DNA from 2 places in the Streptomyces sp. NPDC055254 genome. Region 2 is predicted to be linked to the other one. Evidence: predicted binding sites of a transcription regulator. Region 2 holds the regulator's gene; the other holds the start of a gene.
The links. The regulator HrcA, encoded in region 2, represses chaperone genes, less so after heat shock. The targets are predictions, from matches to a motif close to TTNGCACTCNGNNNNNCNGAGTGCNAA.
Positions count from the first base shown of each region.

Region 1: a site for HrcA is predicted at 5,068-5,094, ahead of groES (co-chaperone GroES). Genes of this name have one in related genera too.

Region 1 covers NZ_JBSGQV010000002.1:125,225-135,369, reverse strand. Annotated here, with positions in the region: gene ACWFQ8_RS02780 (class I SAM-dependent methyltransferase) at 1-612, opposite strand, end outside; gene ACWFQ8_RS02775 (polysaccharide deacetylase family protein) at 746-1,693, shown strand; gene ACWFQ8_RS02770 (polysaccharide deacetylase family protein) at 1,690-2,580, shown strand; gene ACWFQ8_RS02765 (FtsW/RodA/SpoVE family cell cycle protein) at 2,571-4,019, opposite strand; gene ACWFQ8_RS02760 (DUF6234 family protein) at 4,267-4,788, opposite strand; gene groES (co-chaperone GroES) at 5,238-5,546, shown strand; gene groL (chaperonin GroEL) at 5,683-7,311, shown strand; gene ACWFQ8_RS02745 (ester cyclase) at 7,401-8,111, opposite strand; gene ACWFQ8_RS02740 (SDR family NAD(P)-dependent oxidoreductase) at 8,176-8,949, opposite strand; gene ACWFQ8_RS02735 (MOSC domain-containing protein) at 8,974-9,654, opposite strand; gene ACWFQ8_RS02730 (LysR family transcriptional regulator) at 9,743-10,145, shown strand, end outside.
Region 2 covers NZ_JBSGQV010000019.1:72,857-83,001, reverse strand. Annotated here, with positions in the region: gene ACWFQ8_RS19710 (DUF3097 domain-containing protein) at 1-683, opposite strand, end outside; gene ACWFQ8_RS19705 (MBL fold metallo-hydrolase) at 712-1,437, opposite strand; gene hrcA (heat-inducible transcriptional repressor HrcA) at 1,574-2,590, shown strand; gene dnaJ (molecular chaperone DnaJ) at 2,591-3,727, shown strand; gene ACWFQ8_RS19690 (nitronate monooxygenase) at 3,872-4,963, shown strand; gene ACWFQ8_RS19685 (16S rRNA (uracil(1498)-N(3))-methyltransferase) at 4,960-5,703, shown strand; gene ACWFQ8_RS19680 (histidine triad nucleotide-binding protein) at 5,863-6,222, shown strand; gene ACWFQ8_RS19675 (ribonuclease Z) at 6,225-7,130, shown strand; gene ACWFQ8_RS19670 (carbohydrate kinase family protein) at 7,343-8,437, shown strand; gene ACWFQ8_RS19665 (PhoH family protein) at 8,624-10,145, shown strand, end outside.

The sequences.
Region 1 (10,145 bases), on a different contig from region 2:
GACGGCCGCGACCCTCGCCGTACGGGCCGTCGCGACCGCCCACGACAGGGGCGGGGAGTAGGACTCGGGGTCGAAGACGCGGCCGCGCCCCCCGCGCCGGGCCGGGTCGATGAACACGGCGTCGTACGCGGACACGTCCACGTCCGTCACGTCCGCCTCCCGCACCTCGATCAGCTCCGCCAGCCCCAGCGCCTCGGCGTTGGCCCGGGCCACGGCGACGGTCAGCGGGTCCCGGTCGACGGCCAGCACCCGGATGCCGAGCCGCGCGAGCGCGAGGGCGTCGCCGCCGATGCCGCAGCACAGGTCGGCGAGGCTGCGCACACCGAGGGCGGCCAGCCGTCCGGCGCGGTAGGAGGCCACGGACGCGCGGGTGGCCATCTCGCCGCCGCCCGGCGTGAAGTACATCCGGAAGGCGTCCTCGGCGCCGAACTTCGCCACCGCGCGCTGCCGCAGCCGCGCCTGCCCGAGCGCGGCGGAGACCAGTCCGGCCGGGTGCTCCCGGCGCAGCCGGGTGGCGACGGCCAGCTCCTGGGCGGGGTCGTGGTCGCGGAGCGAGTCCAGGAGGGCGCGGCCCTCGGGGGTGAGGAGGGAGGCGAAGTCTTCGGGGGTCACGCGTCCATTGTGGGCGACCGGCGGTTGCCGAAGGCGCCCACGTCAGGCGGTGTGGGCCAGTCGAAGGAAGGTGGGCTCGCGTTCGCGGTGTCCTCCGTGGGGCCCGGGGCGGCGGATGCCAGGATGCACAGTTATGCAGCTAGTCGGACAAACGGAAGATATTGCGCAACAAGGTCACCGGTACGCGGCGGTTCCGCGCGGCCGGTTCGGGGTGGCCCTGGCCGCCCTGCTCGTCGCCGCCCTCGGGACCGCGTGCGGTTCCGGCGGCTCCGGCGCACCGGACAAGGCCGAGAAGGCGAAGGCGGCCAAGGAGGCGGCGGGCGCCGCGGGCGCCCTCAGCCAGGCGGAGAAGGTGAAGGCCGCCCAGCAGGCGCGCATCGCCGCGGCGAAGAAGTGGGGGCTCGTCAAGCTGCCGCTCACCGCTCCGGCGGCGCCGAAGGAGAAGCCCGAGATCACCACCCGCGAGGGCTTCGAGGTGGACGACCAGGAGAACCTCCCGCCGGTCTTCACCACCGTCCCGACGGAGGACAAGGTCGTCTTCCTGACCATCGACGACGGTTCCGAGAAGGACCCCGAGTTCCTGAGGATGATGCAGGAGCTGAAGATCCCGTACACGGCGTTCCTCAGCGACTACGTCGTGCGCGACAACTACCCGTACTTCAAGCGGATGCAGGCGGCGGGCGTCACCCTCAACAACCACACGCTCAACCACCGCTACATGCCGGCCCTGTCGTACGAGAAGCAGCGCCAGGAGATCTGCGGCCAGCAGGACACCATGCAGAAGCAGTTCGGCAAGCGGCCGACGCTCTTCCGGCCGCCGTACGGGAACTACAACGAGGACACCCTGCGCGCGGCGAAGTCCTGCGGGATCAAGGCCGTCCCGCTGTGGAACGCCGAGGCGTTCACGAACCGGATGGACTACCGCGAGTGGGACCGGGACCTGCACCCCGGTGACATCATCCTCACGCACTTCCGCGGCCGCGAGGACTGGAAGGGCACGATGCCTGACATGATCCGTCATGTCATGAAGACCGTCACGGACAAGGGGTACGCCGTGGCCCGCCTGGAGGACTATCTGTGAGGTATGCGCGCCGGTTCGTAGCCGGAACGCTGGCGGCCGGCGCGCTCGCGCTGTCCCTGACGGGGTGCGGGGACAGCGTGGACCCCATCGAACGACTGGGCCGCAAGCCGACGCAGGAGTCGCCGTCGGCCGGCACCCCGTCGCCGACCCCGACCGCGGCGACGGGGGGCGCGGCCCCGCCGGGGACGGCGTCGGACGAGGCGTACAGGAAGTGGGGCCTGACGGCCCCCGTCCAGTACGCGCCCGCACCCGCGCACAGACCGCAGCTCCCGAAGGCCGGGCCGGGCAAGGCCGCGGTGGTGGACCGAATACCCCTGCCGCCCGCGGAGAAGACCGTCTTCCTGACCTTCGACGACGGCGCGGAGAAAGACCCCGAATTCCTGAGGATGGCGGCCGACCTCAAGCTGCCGATCAGCATGTTCCTGACGGACAGTGTGGCGGCCTCGGACTACGGGCACTTCGAGAAGCTCCGCGACAACGGCTCGGCGAGCACGATAAACAACCACACGCTGACCCACCCCAACCTGCGCACGTTGTCCTTCGCGGCGCAGAAGCAGGAGATCTGCGGTCAGCAGGACCGCCTGGAACAGCGCTTCGGCCACCGCCCGACGCTCTTCCGCCCGCCCTTCGGCAACTACAACGACGACACCCTCCGGGCGGCCTCGGAGTGCGGGATCTCGTCCCTGGTGCTGTGGCGGGCGTCGATGCAGATCAACAACTTCCAGTACGCCGAGGGCTCCGCCCTCCGCCCGGGCGACATCGTCCTCGCCCACTTCCGCGGCCCCGCCGAGCTCAAGGGCGCGACGGAGGTCCAGATGACGACGCGCATGCTCCAGCGCATCCAGGAACAGGGTTTCCGGATAGGGCGGCTGGAGGACTACGTGTAGGGCACCGGGTCCGCGCCCCCTGCCGGCAGCCGCCCGTCGGCGCTCCCGGCTCGGGCCGGTGGGGTGATCGTCGTTTCCGCCGGGCCTGTGGCGTCCGCCTCGCGCCGGCGTTCCGCGCTGTCGCTGATGCGCAGGAGCAGCGCGATCATGATCCAGTTCGCCAGGAGCGACGAACCGCCCTTCGCCAGGAAGGGCAGGGCCTTCCCCGTCAGCGGGATCAGGCCCGTGACGCCGCCCGCGACCACGAAGACCTGCAGGGCCAGCGCGGAGGCCAGGCCCACCGCGAGGAGTTTGCCGAACGGGTCGGTGGCGGCGAGCGCCATGCGCAGGCCCCGCTGCACGAGGAGCGCGTAGAGGAGCAGGACGGCCATGACTCCGGCCAGGCCGAGCTCCTCGCCCACCGTCGTGAGGATGAAGTCGCTGCGCCCCGCGAACTTGATCAGCTCCGGGTGCCCCAGGCCGAGGCCCGTACCGGACATGCCGCCGGTGCCGAAGCTGAACAGGGCCTGCGCCGACTGGTCGGAGGTCACGCCGGGCGGCCGGTTCTCCCAGTAGTAGGACAGCGGCTCCAGCCAGGCGGCGACGCGCGCCTTGACGTGGGGCTCCGTCGAGCCCACGACGAAGGCCCCCAGCGAGGCCATCAGCACGCCGGTCACGATCCAGCCGGTGCGCTCCGTGGCGACGTACAGCATCACCACGAACACGCCGAAGAAGATCAGCGAGGTGCCGAGGTCGCGCTCGAAGACCAGCACCAGCATCGAGACGATCCACACCGTCACGAGGGGGCCGAGCTGGCGCATCGGGGGCAGTCGCACGCCCAGGAACCTGCGGCCCGTCAGGGCGAGCGAGTCCCGGTGCGTCACCAGGTACCCGGCGAAGAAGATCGCGATCATGATCTTCACGAACTCGCCGGGCTGGAGCGAGAAGCCGAAGAGCTTGATCCAGCGCTTCGCGCCGTAGGTGTCCGCGCCGAAGAACGCCGGCGCGATCAGCAGCACCAGCGAGGCGGCCATCGTGAGGTAGATGAACCGCTGCAGCAGCCGGTGGTCACGCAGGAGGGCGAGCACCAGCAGGCACGCGGCGACGCCGACGACCGTCCACATCAGCTGCTCGGGGGCGTTGGCCTCCGAGTTGTAGCGCTCGATGTACCCCTGGTCGAGGCGGTGCAGCAGCACCAGCCCCAGCCCGGTCAGCAGCATGGCGAGGGGGAGCACCAGCGGATCGGCGCGGGCGGCGAAGCGGCGCACGCCCAGGTGCCCCACCAGCGACAGCAGGGTCATGCTGATGGCGAAGCCGGTGAGGTCGGGCGGCAGCTCGCCGTTCATGGCGAGGCCCGCGCTCGCGTGGCCGAAAACGGCGATGCCGACGACGAGGGCCAGCAGCAGCGCCTCGGTGCGTCGGCGCGCGCCCGCCGTCGTCAGGGGTTTCAGTCCACGCACGGGACGCCGCCACCGTCCGTGGGGGCGGGTGGGGGCGACGGTGCGGGCGGCGGCGAAGCCGAGGTCGGCGCGGTCGGCGCGCCCGGTGAGGAGGAAGCGGCGCCCGGTGCGCTCGGGTTCGTACCGGCCGCGGGTCCGATCTGCTCGGCAATGAGGCGCTTTATCTTCATATCGTCTACGACGTTGGTCCCCTCCCCGTGGTTCCTTCCGAAGCGCGCACCGGGAAGACCGGCCGCCGCGCGCGGGCTCACCCTCCGGGGCACTCGTGACTGTCGCCCCCGCTGAAGCACTGCCCGTACGTGCCCCGGTAGGGCGGCTCGGGGGCCACCGGGTGGGCGGCCTCGTACGTGGCGTGGGCCAGGGTCAGCGTCAGCCCCACGAGCAGTGCGCACGCCGCGGCGTGGACGGTGGCGGAGAACCGCGCGCGCCGACGGACGAAAAGGGCGACGGCCAGTGCGGAGCCGCAGCACAGCACGCCGAGGAAGGTGAGCACACCCGAACCGAGGGGCAGGCCGTGCCAGTCGGGACCCGGGTCCGGTTCCGGCGCGATGAAGCCGAACTGCTCGACGGAGTGGTACGCGAGGCCCGCGAGCAGGACCGCGGCCAGCAGGGCGGACGTGACGACGGCCAGCACGGCGTCCGCCAACGGGCGCATCGGCTCGCGGGGGCGGCGGGTCCGCGCCGGCGGGCCCGCGCTCCGCGCGCCCCGGTCCTGCGCCTGCGGCGGGTCGTGCGGCTGCGCGCCCTCCGGGGGCGTCCCTGCGGTCATGCTCCGCAGTGTTCGCCCTACCGCGTCGCGCCGCCTGAGTACGGGTACTCAGTGCGCGGCGGGGGCTTCGGCCCCCGGAGTCCCGGCGCGGCACGGGTCTCGCGGGCGGGTCGAGGGGCGGATCCCGGCCATGAGTGGGTCGGCGTCCGGCACCCGGCAGCGCCCGCGGCCGCCCGCGTCCGGCCTCGTCACGCCGGTGGCAGCAAGGATCGCGGACGCGTGTGCGGCCGGATCCGGGGCGGTTCTCGGCCCGCTCCGCGCAACGCCCGGCGGCGAGAATTGGCACTCAGCTTGACCGAGTGCTAATCGCCGGAATAGTCTCGCACCTGGCACTCGCCCCTGGTGAGTGCCAACACAGCGACAGGCAGGTCCGGCACCCGCGACGACGGATCGACCTGGTCGCCACCTCAGACAGTTAACCCCGGATCTCCGAAGGGGGAGGTCGGATCGTGACGACCGCCAGCTCCAAGGTTGCCATCAAGCCGCTCGAGGACCGCATTGTGGTCCAGCCGCTCGACGCCGAGCAGACCACGGCTTCCGGCCTGGTCATCCCGGACACCGCGAAGGAGAAGCCCCAGGAGGGCGTCGTCCTCGCGGTGGGCCCGGGCCGCTTCGAGGACGGCCAGCGTCTCCCGCTGGACGTCAGCGTCGGCGACATCGTGCTCTACAGCAAGTACGGCGGCACCGAAGTGAAGTACAGCGGCGAGGAATACCTCGTCCTCTCGGCTCGCGACGTGCTCGCGATCGTCGAGAAGTAATTCGCTTCCAGATTTGATTTGAGCTGCGCCCCTGGTCACCCTGCTGATGCCGGGCGGCGAGGGGCGTAGTTCGTTCTAGGCGGTGGAGGTCGCGGTGAGCGGCCGAGGATCGCAACGAGAGGACTGAACCGCTCCCATGCCGAAGATCCTGAAGTTCGACGAGGACGCCCGTCGCGCCCTTGAGCGCGGCGTCAACAAGCTCGCCGACACGGTCAAGGTGACGATCGGCCCCAAGGGCCGCAACGTCGTCATCGACAAGAAGTTCGGTGCGCCCACCATCACCAACGACGGTGTCACCATCGCTCGCGAGGTCGAGCTGGACGACCCGTACGAGAACCTGGGCGCGCAGCTCGTGAAGGAGGTGGCGACCAAGACCAACGACATCGCGGGTGACGGCACCACCACCGCCACCGTGCTGGCCCAGGCGCTGGTCCGCGAGGGTCTGCGCAACGTCGCCGCGGGCGCGTCCCCGGCCGCCCTGAAGAAGGGCATCGACGCCGCGGTCAAGGCCGTGTCCGAGGAGCTCCTCGCGACCGCCCGCCCGATCGAGGACAAGTCCGACATCGCCGCCGTGGCCGCGCTCTCCGCGCAGGACCAGCAGGTCGGCGAGCTCATCGCCGAGGCGATGGACAAGGTCGGCAAGGACGGTGTCATCACCGTCGAGGAGTCCAACACCTTCGGCCTGGAGCTGGAGTTCACCGAGGGCATGGCCTTCGACAAGGGCTACCTCTCCCCGTACATGGTGACCGACCAGGAGCGTATGGAGGCCGTCCTCGACGACCCGTACATCCTGATCAACCAGGGCAAGATCTCCTCCATCCAGGACCTCCTGCCGCTGCTCGAGAAGGTCATCCAGGCCGGCGCCTCCAAGCCGCTCCTGATCATCGCCGAGGACGTCGAGGGCGAGGCGCTCTCCACCCTCGTCGTCAACAAGATCCGCGGCACCTTCAACGCGGTCGCCGTGAAGGCCCCCGGCTTCGGTGACCGTCGCAAGGCGATGCTCCAGGACATGGCCACCCTCACCGGTGCCACCGTCATCGCCGAGGAGGTCGGCCTCAAGCTCGACCAGGCCGGTCTGGACGTACTGGGCTCCGCCCGCCGCGTCACGATCTCCAAGGACGACACGACCATCGTCGACGGTGGCGGCAGCCACGAGGAAGTCACCGGTCGCGTCAACCAGATCAAGGCCGAGATCGAGTCCACCGACTCGGACTGGGACCGCGAGAAGCTGCAGGAGCGCCTGGCGAAGCTCGCCGGTGGCGTCTGCGTCATCAAGGTCGGCGCCGCCACCGAGGTGGAGCTCAAGGAGAAGAAGCACCGTCTTGAGGACGCCATCTCGGCGACCCGCGCCGCGGTCGAGGAGGGCATCGTCTCCGGCGGTGGCTCCGCGCTCGTCCACGCCGTGAAGGTCCTTGAGGGCAACCTCGGCCTCTCCGGCGACGAGGCCACCGGTGTCGCGGTCGTGCGCCGCGCCGCCGTCGAGCCGCTGCGCTGGATCGCCGAGAACGCGGGCCTGGAGGGTTACGTCATCACCTCGAAGGTCTCCGAGCTCGACAAGGGCCAGGGCTTCAACGCCGCCACCGGCGAGTACGGCGACCTGGTCAAGGCCGGCGTCATCGACCCGGTGAAGGTCACCCGCTCCGCGCTGGAGAACGCCGCTTCCATCGCCTCCCTGCTGCTCACGACCGAGACCCTGGTCGTCGAGAAGCCGGCCGAGGACGAGGGCGACGCCGGTCACGGCCACGGCCACGGCCACAGCCACTGATCGACGAGAGGGCCCCGGTCACCGCTGCTCGGCGGAGGTGACCGGGGCTTTCCCGTGTGCGGTCCGGTTCGTGCCGTACGGCCGCCGGCCTAGCCGGCCATGTCGGGCATCATGCCCATCTGCCGCATCATCGCGGGGGCGTCGTAGTACCACCAGCCCTCCGCGATCCGGCCGTTCTCCATCCGGAAGGTCGTGCACCCCGACATGGTGACTTCCTTGCCGACGGTCGGCGGGACCCCCATGAACTCGCCCTTCTGGGTGCCCTTCCAGTCCCACATCGTGGTGACGCAGTCGCCCTCGGCGATCTGACGGGTCGTGGTGAACCTGTAGTCGAAGGCGTCCCGCCACATGCCCACGGTGGTGCGCATGCCGTCCCGGCCGTTGCTCCGGCCCGGCGCCTCCATGACGTCGTGGTCGGTGTAACCGTCCGCGAAGCACTCCTCGATCGCGTCGAGCTCGCCGCGCATGAGGATGTCGTCGAAGACCCGGTCCACGACCATCTTGTTGAGGTACTCGTCGCGGACCACGTCGAGGTTCATGAACGTGGGCATTCCCTCGCAGAGGGCCACCATCTCCTGGAACATCCGGTCGGTCTCCGGGAGGTGAGAGTTCTTCATGGCCTCCTCGTACGACGGGAATTCGACCAGGTCGAGGTAGTGCGTCTCGGACTCGCGGTCCTTGCCGATCATGGTGTGGGTGACCGTGCGCCTGCCGCTGGTCTGTTCGGCGTAGCGATCGATGAGGGCGTTCACCTCGTCGAACCGCCTCGTCTCGTAATCGATCACTTGTACGAATGTCATCGCGTCGCCTCCCGTGCTGGATGGGACAGCTCCAGTTTAGGGAGATTTCACCCGATCGGCCGGTTTACTGAGGTCCGTACTTGCGGCCCGTACGCGAGGACATGCCGCCCAGCAGGCCGCGCGGCGTCAGCTTGACCACGCCCATCAGCGCCTTGTACCGAGGGTCCGGGACGGAGACCGACTTCCCCCGGGCCAGGTCGGCCAGCGCGGCGGCCACCAGCTTGTCGGCGTCCAACCACATCCAGCCGGGGATGTTGTCCGTGCCCATGCCGGCCCGCTCGTGGAACTCCGTCCTAACGAAGCCGGGGCACAGTGCCATCAGCCGCACGCCGGATCCCGCCAGGTCCCGCGCGGCTCCCTGGGTGAACTGCACGACCCACGCCTTGCTCGCGCCGTAGGTGCCGCGCGGGACGAAGGCGGCCACCGAGGCCACGTTGATCACGCCGCCCCGCCCGCGCGAGCGCATCGACGCGGTGGCCGCCGAGGTCAGCCGCAGGACCGCCTCGACGTGCACCTTCAGCATGGTCAGCTCGTCGGCCATCGAGACTTCGAGGTAGCGGCCCTTGTTGCCGAAGCCCGCGTTGTTGACCAGCAGGTCGACCGGGTGCGTGCGGTCGCCCAGGCGCTGCTCGACGGAGGCGATCCCCTCCTCGGTGGAGAGGTCGGCGGCCAGTACCTCGGCCTCGATGCCGTGGCGGTCGTGCAGCTCGGTGGCCTGTTCGCCGAGCCGCTTCGTGTCGCGGGCCACCAGCACCAGGTTGTGGCCCTGGGCGGCGAGCCGCCGGGCGAAGGCGGCGCCGATGCCCGCCGTGGATCCCGTAATCAACGCAGTCGTCATAGGCGCAACCTAGCGCCCCGGGTATCAGTGCGACGCGGCCCCGTGCTTGCGCGCGTATTCCAGCGCCGTTTCCCGCACCTCGGGGGCCAGCGCGTCGCCCGCCGCCAGGACCCGCGGCAGCAGGTGGCGCTCGGTGGTCCAGGCCCGGAAGAGGAACGTCGACGTCACCTCGTGCTCCGGGCGGTGGACCATCTCGATCCCGTCGCCGGGCGAGATCCGGCCCTCGCGGACCACGCGCAGGTACGCGCCCGGGCGGGCCTCGCGCGTGAACCGCTTGACCCAGCCCGGCTCGCCCATCGCGCCCTGGAAGGTGCGGCAGGGGATGCGGGTGGAGGCGACCTCAAGCAGCAGTTCGGGGCCTATCCGCCAGCGCTCGCCGAGGACCGCGCCGCTGACGTCCACCCCGCGGGTGGTGAGGTTCTCGCCGAACAGCCCGGCCGGAAGTTCGCGGCCCAGCTCGCGCTCCCACAGGTCCAGGTCCTCGCGGGCGTACGCGTAGACGGCCTGGTGGTCGCCGCCGTGGTGGCGCCGGTCGCACACGGCGTCACCCTCCAGGCCGCTGCCCGGGCCGGTGGCCTTGGGCCCCGGGGCGAAGACGCGGACCGGGCCGGCGACCGGGCGCTTGCCGATGCCGGTCAGGTTGCCCTCGGCGTCGGTGTAGTCGACGACCGCGGCGCGGCCGATGTTCACGGAGATCAGATGCATGGGACCCATGCGGACACGCTAGCCGAGCCGCCCCAAAGTGGCACGAAGATATTTACTCCGCGGTCAAAGCAGGCCTTATACTCGAAGAGTGATCGAAGCACGTCATCTCCGCGTTCTGCGCGCCGTCGCCGGAACGGGCTCCTTCTCCGCCGCCGCTCGTGAACTCGGCTGCACCCAGCCGGCCGTCTCCCAGCAGATGAAGGCGCTGGAACAGTCGGCCGGCACCCCCCTGCTCATCCGCACCGGGCGCGAGATGCGGTTGACCCAGGCCGGCGAGGCCCTGGTCCGGCACGCCGCGGGGATCCTCGCCGGATTGACCGCCGCCGAGGAGGAGGTCGCGGCCATCGCGGGCCTGCGCGCGGGCCGGGTACGGCTCGTGTCCTTCCCGAGCGGCAGCTCCACCCTGGTGCCCACGGCGCTCGCGGCGATGCGCGCCGCGCACCCGGGCACGCGGATCTCCCTCGTCGAGGCGGAGCCGCCGCGGTCGGTGG
Region 2 (10,145 bases):
GGCCAGCCCAGGGCCCGGCAGATGCCCGTCTTCCAGTCCTGGCCGCGAGGGACCGCCGGCCACGCGGGGATGCCGAGCGCGGACGGCTTCACCGCCTGCCAGACGTCCACGTACGGGTGGCCCACGATCAGGACGTCGGGGGAGGTCACCGCCGCCGCGATGCGGGACTCCTTCGACCCCGGCACCAGGTGGTCCACCAGGACGCCCAGGCGGGCGTCCGGGGCCGGGCCGAATTCCGCGACGACGGCGGGAAGTTCGTCGATGCCCTCCAGGTACTCCACCACCACGCCTTCGATCCGCAGGTCGTCGCCCCAGACCCGCTCGACCAGCTCGGCGTCGTGCCGCCCCTCGACATAGATCCGCCCGGCCCGGGCCACCCGAGCCCGGGCGCCGGGGACGGCGATGGACCCGGACGCGGTACGGGCCGCGGCCGCCGGCCCCCGGGGCGGGCGGACCAGGGTGACCACGGCGCCCTCCAGCAGGAAGCCGCACGGATCCATCGGGAAGACCCGCCGCTTGCCGAACCGGTCCTCCAGCGTCACCGTGCCGGCCTCGCAGGCCACCACCGCGCCGCAGAAATCCGTACCCGCCACCTCGACCACCAGGTCGGGCTCCGCCGGCACCTCCGGCACGGCCTTGGGGCGCTTCCACTGCGGGGTCAGGTCGGGGGAGTACTCGCGCATCCGGCCGACAGTAGGAGAGCGGCGCCGGTCACGCCTCCGACACGCCGAAACGGGCCGCCAGTGTGGCGCGTTGCGCACGGACGAAGTCCGCGCCGACCACCGCTCCGTGACCCGGCACGTACAGCGCGTCGTCGCCACCGAGCGACAGCAGCCGGTCCAGGGCGGCGGGCCACCGGGCCGGCATCGCGTCCCGGCCGGCCTGCGGCTCGCCCGACTCCTCCACGAGGTCCCCGCAGAACACCACCTCCCGCCCGCCGGGCACGAAGACCGCCAGGTCGTGCCCGGTGTGCCCCGGTCCCACGTTCGCCAGCAGCACCTGGATCCCGCCCAGCTCCAGCGTCCACTCGCCCGACACCGGGTGGCGGGGCAGCACCAGCAGTTCGACGGCCTCCGCCGCCTCGTCCTGCGGGAGCCCGTGCTCCACCGCCGAGCGCCGCAGCGCCTCGCGGTCACCGGCCAGCACCCCCGCCAGCCCCACCGCCCCGTACACCTCGGCGCCCGCGAACGCCGCTCCGCCCAGCACGTGGTCGAAATGTCCGTGCGTGAATGCGATATGAGTCACGTGCCGCCCGGTCAGCCGCTCCGCCTCGGCCCGCAGCAGCGCCCCCTCCCGGAGGGACGACCCCGGATCCACCAGGAGGACGGAATCGTCCCCCACCACCAGCCCCACGGTGCAGTCCCACACCGGCAGCCGGCGCCGACCGGCCCGTCCGCTCAGCCGTTCCCAGCCCGCCTCTTCCCAACGCACGTCCATACGGCGACGCTACCCTGGCGGGCCTCCCTTGCCAGGGGCTTACTACCCGGCCGTACACTGAGCGGGGGATCTCTGGCACTCGAACGCTCGGAGTGCCAACGGAGCAGGCAACGGACCACAGCTGGAGGTGTGCGCGATGCTCAGTGAACGCAGACTCGAAGTGCTGCGCGCCATCGTCCAGGACTACGTCGGGACGGAGGAGCCGGTCGGCTCCAAGGCGCTCACCGAGCGGCACCGGCTCGGCGTCTCGCCCGCCACCGTGCGCAACGACATGGCCGTGCTGGAGGAGGAGGGCTACATCGCCCAGCCCCACACCAGCGCCGGCCGGATCCCCACCGACAAGGGCTACCGCCTCTTCGTCGACAAGCTGGCGGGGGTCAAACCACTGTCGTCGCCGGAGCGCCGGGCGATCCAGAACTTCCTCGACGGCGCCGTCGACCTCGACGACGTGGTCGGCCGTACGGTGCGGCTGCTCGCGCAGCTGACCCGGCAGGTCGCCGTCGTCCAGTACCCGAGCCTGACCCGGTCGACCGTCCGGCACGTGGAGCTGCTCCCGCTGGCTCCCGCGCGCCTGATGCTCGTACTGATCACGGACACCGGGCGGGTCGAGCAGCGGCTGATCGACTGCCCGAGCCCATTCGGCGAGGCCTCGCTCGCGGACCTGCGGGCCCGGCTCAACAGCCGGGTCGTCGGCCGTCGGTTCACCGACGTGCCGCCGCTCGTCCAGGACCTTCCCGAATCCTTCGAGGCCGAGGACCGCGGCACGGTCTCCACGGTGCTCGCGACCCTCCTCGAAACCCTGGTCGAGGAAGCCGAGGAACGGCTGATGATCGGCGGTACCGCCAATCTCACCCGCTTCGGACACGATTTTCCCCTGACGATCAGGCCGGTGCTGGAGGCGCTGGAGGAGCAGGTCGTGCTCCTCAAGCTGCTCGGCGAGGCCAACGAGTCGGGAATGGCCGTACGGATCGGGCACGAGAACGCCTACGAGGGGCTGAACTCCACGTCGGTCGTCTCGGTCGGTTACGGTTCGGGCGGCGAAGCAGTCGCCAAACTCGGCGTGGTCGGACCGACCCGCATGGACTACCCCGGAACGATGGGAGCGGTACGCGCAGTGGCACGTTACGTCGGACAGATCCTGGCGGAGTCGTAAGTGGCCACGGACTACTACGCCGTTCTCGGCGTGCGCCGCGACGCATCGCAGGACGAGATCAAGAAGGCATTCCGGCGGCTCGCGCGCGAGCTGCACCCGGATGTGAACCCCGATCCCAAGACGCAAGAGCGTTTCAAGGAGATCAACGCGGCGTACGAGGTGCTCTCGGACCCGCAGAAGAAGCAGGTCTACGACCTCGGCGGCGACCCGCTGTCCTCCTCGGGCGGCGCCGGCGCGGGCGGCTTCGGAGCGGGTGGCTTCGGCAACTTCTCCGACATCATGGACGCCTTCTTCGGCCAGACCTCGCAGCGCGGGCCGCGCTCGCGGACCCGGCGCGGCCAGGACGCGATGATCCGCCTGGACCTGGAGCTGGACGAAGCCGCCTTCGGGACGACCAAGGACATCCAGGTCGACACGGCGATCGTCTGCACCACCTGCTCCGGCGAGGGTGCCGCCCCCGGCACCTCGGCGCAGACATGTGACATGTGCCGCGGCCGCGGTGAGGTCTCGCAGGTCACCCGGTCCTTCCTGGGCCAGGTCATGACCTCCCGCCCCTGCCCGCAGTGCCAGGGCTTCGGCACCGTCGTCCCGACCCCGTGCCCCGAGTGCGCGGGCGACGGCCGGGTCCGGTCCCGCCGCAGCCTGACGGTCAAGATCCCGGCGGGCGTCGAGAACGGCACCCGCATCCAGCTCGCGGGCGAGGGCGAGGTCGGCCCCGGCGGCGGCCCCGCCGGCGACCTGTACGTGGAGATCCACGAGCTGCCGCACCCGACGTTCCAGCGGCGCGGGGACGACCTGCACTGCACGGTCACCATCCCGATGACGGCGGCGTCCCTCGGCACCAAGTGCCCGCTGGAGACGCTGGACGGCATGGAGGAGATCGACATCCGGCCCGGCACCCAGTCCGGCCAGTCGATCCCGCTGCACGGGCGCGGCGTCACGCATCTGCGCGGCGGCGGGCGCGGCGACCTGATGGTCCACGTCGAGGTCACGACCCCGAGCAAGCTCGACCCGCAGCAGGAGGACCTGCTGCGCCAGCTCGCGAAGCTGCGCGGCGAGGAGCGGCCCACGGGCCAGTTCGCGCCGGGCCAGCAGGGCCTGTTCAGCCGTTTGAAGGACGCTTTCAACGGTCGCTGACGGGCGAGCCGAACACCGTACGAGCCCGGCCGGGGACGCCCCCGCGCCGGGCTCGGCGCATGTCCGGCGGAGCTCGGTGAAGCGGACTATGCCAGGCGAATGCCATGATTCGGCCCCCCGCACGGGACGTGGCACGATGCGTCCATGTCCTCCTCGCCGAACGGTCTCACCCCTTACCCGATCGTGCAGGCTCCCATGGCGGGCGGCGCCTCCAGCCCGCTGCTCGCCGCCGCCGTGTGCGAGGCGGGCGGGCTGGGGTTCCTGGCCGGGGGGTACAAGACCGCCGACGGCATGTACCAGGAGATCAAGCAGGTCCGCGCCCTGACCCGGCGCCCGTTCGGCGTCAACCTCTTCATGCCGCAGACCGGCTGCGCCGACCCGGCCGCGGTGGAGGCCTACCGGGGGCAGCTGGCCGGCGAGGCGAGCTGGTACGGGATCTCCCTCGCCGACGAGGACGTCTACAGCACCTGCGACGACGGCTACGACGCGAAGCTCGCCATCCTGCTCGAAGACCCGGTCCCGGTCGTCTCCTTCACCTTCGGCTGTCCCGGGGCCGCGGCGCTGGCGGCGCTGCGGAAGGCGGGCACCCGCACCACCGTGACCGTGACCTCCGTCGAGGAGGCCCGTACCGCGCAGCACGCGGGAGCCGACGCCCTGTGCGTGCAGGGCGTGGAGGCGGGCGGTCACCAGGGCACCCACCGCGACGACCCGCAGGCCGACGGCACGGCGTCCGTGGGGCTGCTCGCGCTGGTGGCCCAGGTGCGGGAATCCGTGTCGCTCCCGATCATCGCGGCGGGCGGTCTGATGCGCGGCTCGCAGATCGCCGCGGTGCTGGCGGCGGGCGCGGAGGCGGCGCAGCTCGGCACCGCCTTCCTGGCGTGCCCGGAGTCGGGTGCGGACCCGCTGCACAAGAAGGCGCTGACGGACCCGCTGTTCGTCCGGACCGAGCTGACCCGGGCCTTCTCCGGGCGGCCGGCGCGGGGACTGGTGAACCGGTTCGTGCGCGAGCACGGTCCCTACGTCCCCGCCGCCTACCCTCAGGTCCACCACCTGACCTCGGCCCTGCGCAAGGCGGCCGCGGCGGCCGGGGATCCGCAGGGCATGGCCCTGTGGGCGGGGCAGGGGCACCGGCTGGCGCGGACGTTGCCGGCCGGTGAGTTGGTGGAAGTACTGGCAGCCGAACTGGCCGAGGCGAAGAGCGCGTTGAGAGCAATGCAGATGAGGAGTGCGTCATGACCGCCCCCGTGTTCGTGGTCGAAGAGGTCCCGGCGGGACCGGAGTTCGTCCTGGACGGCCCCGAGGGCCGGCACGCGGTGTCCGTGAAGCGGCTGAACCCGGGTGAGGCGGTGGTCCTGACGGACGGCCGGGGCGGCTGGGCCGACGCGGTCGTCAAGGCGGCGGAGGGCAAGGACCGGCTGGTCGTGGCCGTGTCCGCGGCCGGCCGCGAGCCGGAGCCCGGGGTGCGGATCACGGTCGTCCAGGCCCTGCCCAAGGGGGACCGCGGCGAGCTGGCCGTCGAGACCATGACCGAGACCGGCGTGGACGCGATCGTGCCCTGGCAGGCCTCGCGCTGCATCACGCAGTGGCGCGGGGACCGGGGTGCCAAGTCCCTGGCCAAGTGGCGGGCCACGGCCCGCGAGGCGGGCAAGCAGTCCCGCCGGGTCCGCTTCCCGGAGGTGGCCGAGGCCCTGTCGACCAAGCAGGTGGCGGCGCTGCTGGCCGACGCCGATCTGGCGATGGTCCTCCACGAGGACCGCGACACCCCCTCGGAGGCGCTGGCCGCGGCCCCGCTGCCGCAGGCCGGCTCCATCGTCCTGGTGGTCGGCCCCGAGGGCGGGGTCTCCCCGGAGGAGCTGGCCGTCTTCGCCGGGGCGGGGGCCCGCCCCTACCGCCTGGGCCGCTCGGTGCTTCGCACCTCCACGGCGGGCACGGCCGCGACGGCGGTCCTGCTGGCCCGGACGGGACGGTGGTCCTGACGCGCGGACGGGACGGTGGTCCCGACGGGTGGCCGGGACGGGTCGTGACGGGCGGCCGCGACGGTGGTCCTGAACGGCGGCCGGGCCGGGGGCGTCGCGGTGCGGGACGGGCTGGATACGATGCCCGGACCGATCACCACCGTCACGGGAGGCACCGCAATGGCCGGGGAACCGCAGGCCGACTGCCTGTTCTGCAAGATCGTCACCGGGGACATCCCGGCGACCGTGGTCCGGGAGACCGAGACGACCGTCGCCTTCCGGGACATCAACCCGCAGGCGCCGACGCACGTCCTGATCATCCCCAAGGCGCACTACCCCGACGCGGCCTCGCTCGCCGAGGCCGAACCGGCCCTCGCCGCCGACCTGCTGCGGGAGGCCGGCCAGATCGCCCGCGACGAGAAGATCACCGAGCACGGCTACCGGGTCGTGTTCAACACGGGATCCGGCGCCGGCCAGACCGTCTTCCACACCCACGCGCACGTCCTCGGCGGCCGCGGCCTCCAGTGGCCGCCGGGATAGCCGTGTCCGTACGAGAACTCGTGGTGCTCGGGACCGCCAGCCAGGTCCCGACCCGCCACCGCAACCACAACGGCTACCTGCTGCGCTGGGACGGGGAGGGCATCCTCTTCGACCCGGGCGAGGGCACCCAGCGCCAGATGCTGCGCGCCGGGGTGGCCGCGCACGACATCAACCGGATCTGTGTCACCCACTTCCACGGTGACCACAGCCTCGGCCTCGCCGGGGTGATCCAGCGGATCAACCTCGACCGGGTCCCGCACCCCGTGGCCGCGCATTACCCGGCCTCCGGACAGAAGTTCTTCGACCGGCTGCGGTACGCCACGGCCTACCGGGAGACGGTCCTGCTCGAAGAGGGGCCGGTGACCGGGAACGGGACGCTGGCGCGCGGGGCGTCGTACGTCCTGGAGGCACGGCTGCTGTCGCACCCGGTGGAGTCCTTCGGCTACCGGATCACCGAGCCGGACGGGCGCCGCATGGTGCCGGAACTGCTCGCGCGGCACGGGATCAAGGGGCCCGACGTGGGACGGCTCCAGCGCGACGGGCGGCTGGGGGAGGTGACCTTGGACCAGGTCAGCGAGCCCAGGCCGGGGCAGCGGTTCGCCTTCGTCATGGACACCCGGATGTGTCCCGGCGTGGAGGCGCTCGCGGAGGGCTGCGACATGCTGGTGATCGAGTCGACCTTCCTCGACGAGGACGCCGGCCTGGCCGCCGACCACGGCCACCTGACCGCCGGCCAGGCGGCGGGCGCGGCCCGTGACGCGGGGGTCCGGCACCTGGTGCTGACGCACTTCTCGCAGCGGTACGCGGACCCGTCGGAGTTCGAGCGCCAGGCGCGCGCCGCGGGCTTCGAGGGTGAGCTCACGGTGGCGGCGGACCTGATGCGGGTACCGCTGCCGAAGCGGACCTGAGGCCGGGTCCCCGGCCCGTTTCGAGCCTCCCGCCGGGGCCCCGGTCAGCCGCGGCGGCTCCGCCGCGCCCCCGGGGGACCTCGCGGAGAAGAGCATTCCGGGAGTGATCTGGGACACACTGTGTTTTGGGCCCGTCCGGGCCGGGCGGGCCTGGCGGCTTTCCACCGGAAACCCTCGCGCAGAAACGACCCTTCAAGAACGGGGAGTACACCGTGACCAGTCGGGACGGCCTCGACAGCCGCTCAGCAGTGGACCCGCTCGGGCCGGTGCGGGATCCCGAGGAACCGGGCTGTGACGTCTTCCTGACCGGAACGGTCTTCCTCGACATCATCTTCACCGGCCTCGACTCGGCTCCCGTGCGCGGTACGGAGTCCTGGGCGCGCGGCATGGGATCCAGCCCCGGCGGGGTGGCCAACATGGCCACCGCGCTGGCCCGGCTCGGCCTGCGCACCTCGCTCGCCGCGGCCTTCGGGGACGACCACTACGGCGAGTACTGCTGGGACGCCCTCGAACAGGGCGAGGGCATCGACCTGTCGATGTCCCGCACGGTCCCGGGCTGGCACAGCCCCGTCACCGTCTCCATGGCCTACGAGGGCGAGCGCACGATGGTCTCGCACGGCCACGAGGCCCCGCCGCCGGCGGGCCCCGGACCGTTCCCGCAGTGCCCGCCGCGGGCCCGGGCGGCCGTGGCCTCGCTGGGACCGGGCCGGGGCGAGGACTGGGTCGGCGCGGCCGCGCGGCGCGGCTCGCGGGTCTTCGCGGACGTCGGGTGGGACGAGAGCGGCCGCTGGGACCTGGGCGCCCTGGGCGACCTGGAGCACTGCGAGGCCTTCCTGCCGAACGCGGGCGAGGCCATGCGCTACACCCGGACCGACTGCCCGCTCGCGGCCGCCCGGGCACTGGCGGAGAAGGTGCCGATCGCGGTGGTGACGATGGGGCCCGAGGGCTCGTACGCGGTGGACGGGCGGACCGGCGAGACGGCGCGGGTCCCGGGAATCACGGTGGACGCGCTGGATCCGACCGGGGCGGGCGACGTGTACGTGGCCGGCTTCGTCACCGGAACCCTGGCGGGCTGGCCGCTGGCCGACCGGCTCGCCTTCGCCGGCCTGACGGCGGCGCTCTCGGTCCAGGAGTTCGGCGGTTCGCTGTCCGCCCCCGGCTGGCCGGAGGTGGCCCACTGGTGGCGAGCCGCCCCGGACGAGCTGCGCGGCCGCTACGGCTTCCTGGACGACCTGATCCCGCCCGGCTCCACCCCCGCCGCGCGCCGCCGGGCGGTGCCGACCATCGGATTCCGGTACCCGGTGTAGTGGCGCGCCGACGCGTGGGTGCCGCCACCTCGGGGGGACCGCCGGTGCCGGGCCGGGCGCGGGACCCGTCCGGGCCCGTAAAACCTCTCGGGGAAGCCGCTGCGGAGACGTACGCTTGGTAGTCCGGAGGTCGTCGATCGGCGCGGCCCCTCAGCGGGAGGTATGCGCAGGCCACAGTGCCGGCCCATGACTCAGACACCGACAGCCCACATCCCCGCGCCGGGGCAGGCGCGAGCCCACTTCACCGTACCGGCCACGCACCCGATGGTGACCGTACTCGGCTCGGGTGACGCCCTGTTGCGCGTGATCGAGAAGGCCTTCCCGAAGGCCGACATCCATGTTCGGGGCAATCAGGTCAGCGCGATCGGCGAAGCGGCGGAAGTCGCCCTGATCCAGCGCCTGTTCGACGAGATGATGCTGGTGCTCCGCACCGGGCAGCCGATGACGGAGGACGCAGTGGAACGCTCCATCGCCATGCTCAAGGCGAGCGGCAACGGCAACGCGAACGGCGACGGGCCGCAGGAGACCCCGGCCGAGGTCCTCACCCAGAACATCCTCTCCAGCCGGGGCCGGACCATCCGTCCCAAGACCCTGAACCAGAAGCGCTACGTCGACGCGATCGACAAGAACACGATCGTCTTCGGCATCGGCCCCGCCGGTACGGGCAAGACCTACCTGGCCATGGCCAAGGCGGTGCAGGCCCTGCAGTCCAAGCAGGTCAGCCGGATCATCCTGACCCGGCCCGCCGTCGAGGCGGGGGAGCGGCTCGGATTCCTCCCGGGCACCCTCTTCGACAAGATCGACCCGTACCTGCGCCCGCTCTACGACGCGCTGCACGACATGATCGACCCGGATTCCATCCCGCGCCTCATGGCCGCCGGGACCATCGAGGTGGCCCCGCTGGCCTACATGCGCGGCCGCAGCCAGCCGATCTTCACGAACGTGCTGACGCCGGACGGGTGGCGGCCCATCGGCGATCTCCGCGTCGGGGACCTCGTGATCGGGTCGAACGGCGAGCCGACGCCGGTCCTGGGCGTGTACCCCCAGGGCGAGAGGGACATCTACCGCGTCACCGCCCAGGACGGTTCCTGGACCCTGTGCTGCGGTGAGCACCTGTGGACGGTCCGTGCGGCATCGGACGGGCGCGGCGACGAGCCGTGGCGGGTCCTTGAGACGAAGGACATGATCGGCAACCTCCGGGCGGCGCACGCCCGCCGGTACGAGCTGCCGCTGCTGACCGCTCCGGTCGCCTTCCCCGAGCGAGAGGTCCCCATGGACCCGTACGCGCTGGGTCTGCTGCTGGGCGACGGGTGCCTCACCGGATCCACCACGGCGTCCTTCGCCACGGAGGACGAGGAGCTCGTCCGCTCCCTGCGGGCGCTGCTTCCCGGCATCACGGTCCGGCACAGCGGTGGTCCCGACCACGTGCTCGACCGGGCGACGGCCCCCGCAGACGTGGTCACGCTGGAGGACCCCGTCACCGGGGCCATGCGCGAACTGGATCCGCACCGCGGTCGGTCGCACTCCGAGTCCGTCCCGGACGACTACCTCTTCAACACGGCTGAGGTCCGTCTGGCGGTGCTCCAGGGGCTGCTCGACTCGGACGGCGAACCGGTCGCTCAGCGGGACCGCACCTGCCGGATCCAGTACTCCACCGCGTCGATCGTCCTGCGGGACGACGTGATCGCCCTGGTGCAGTCGCTCGGCG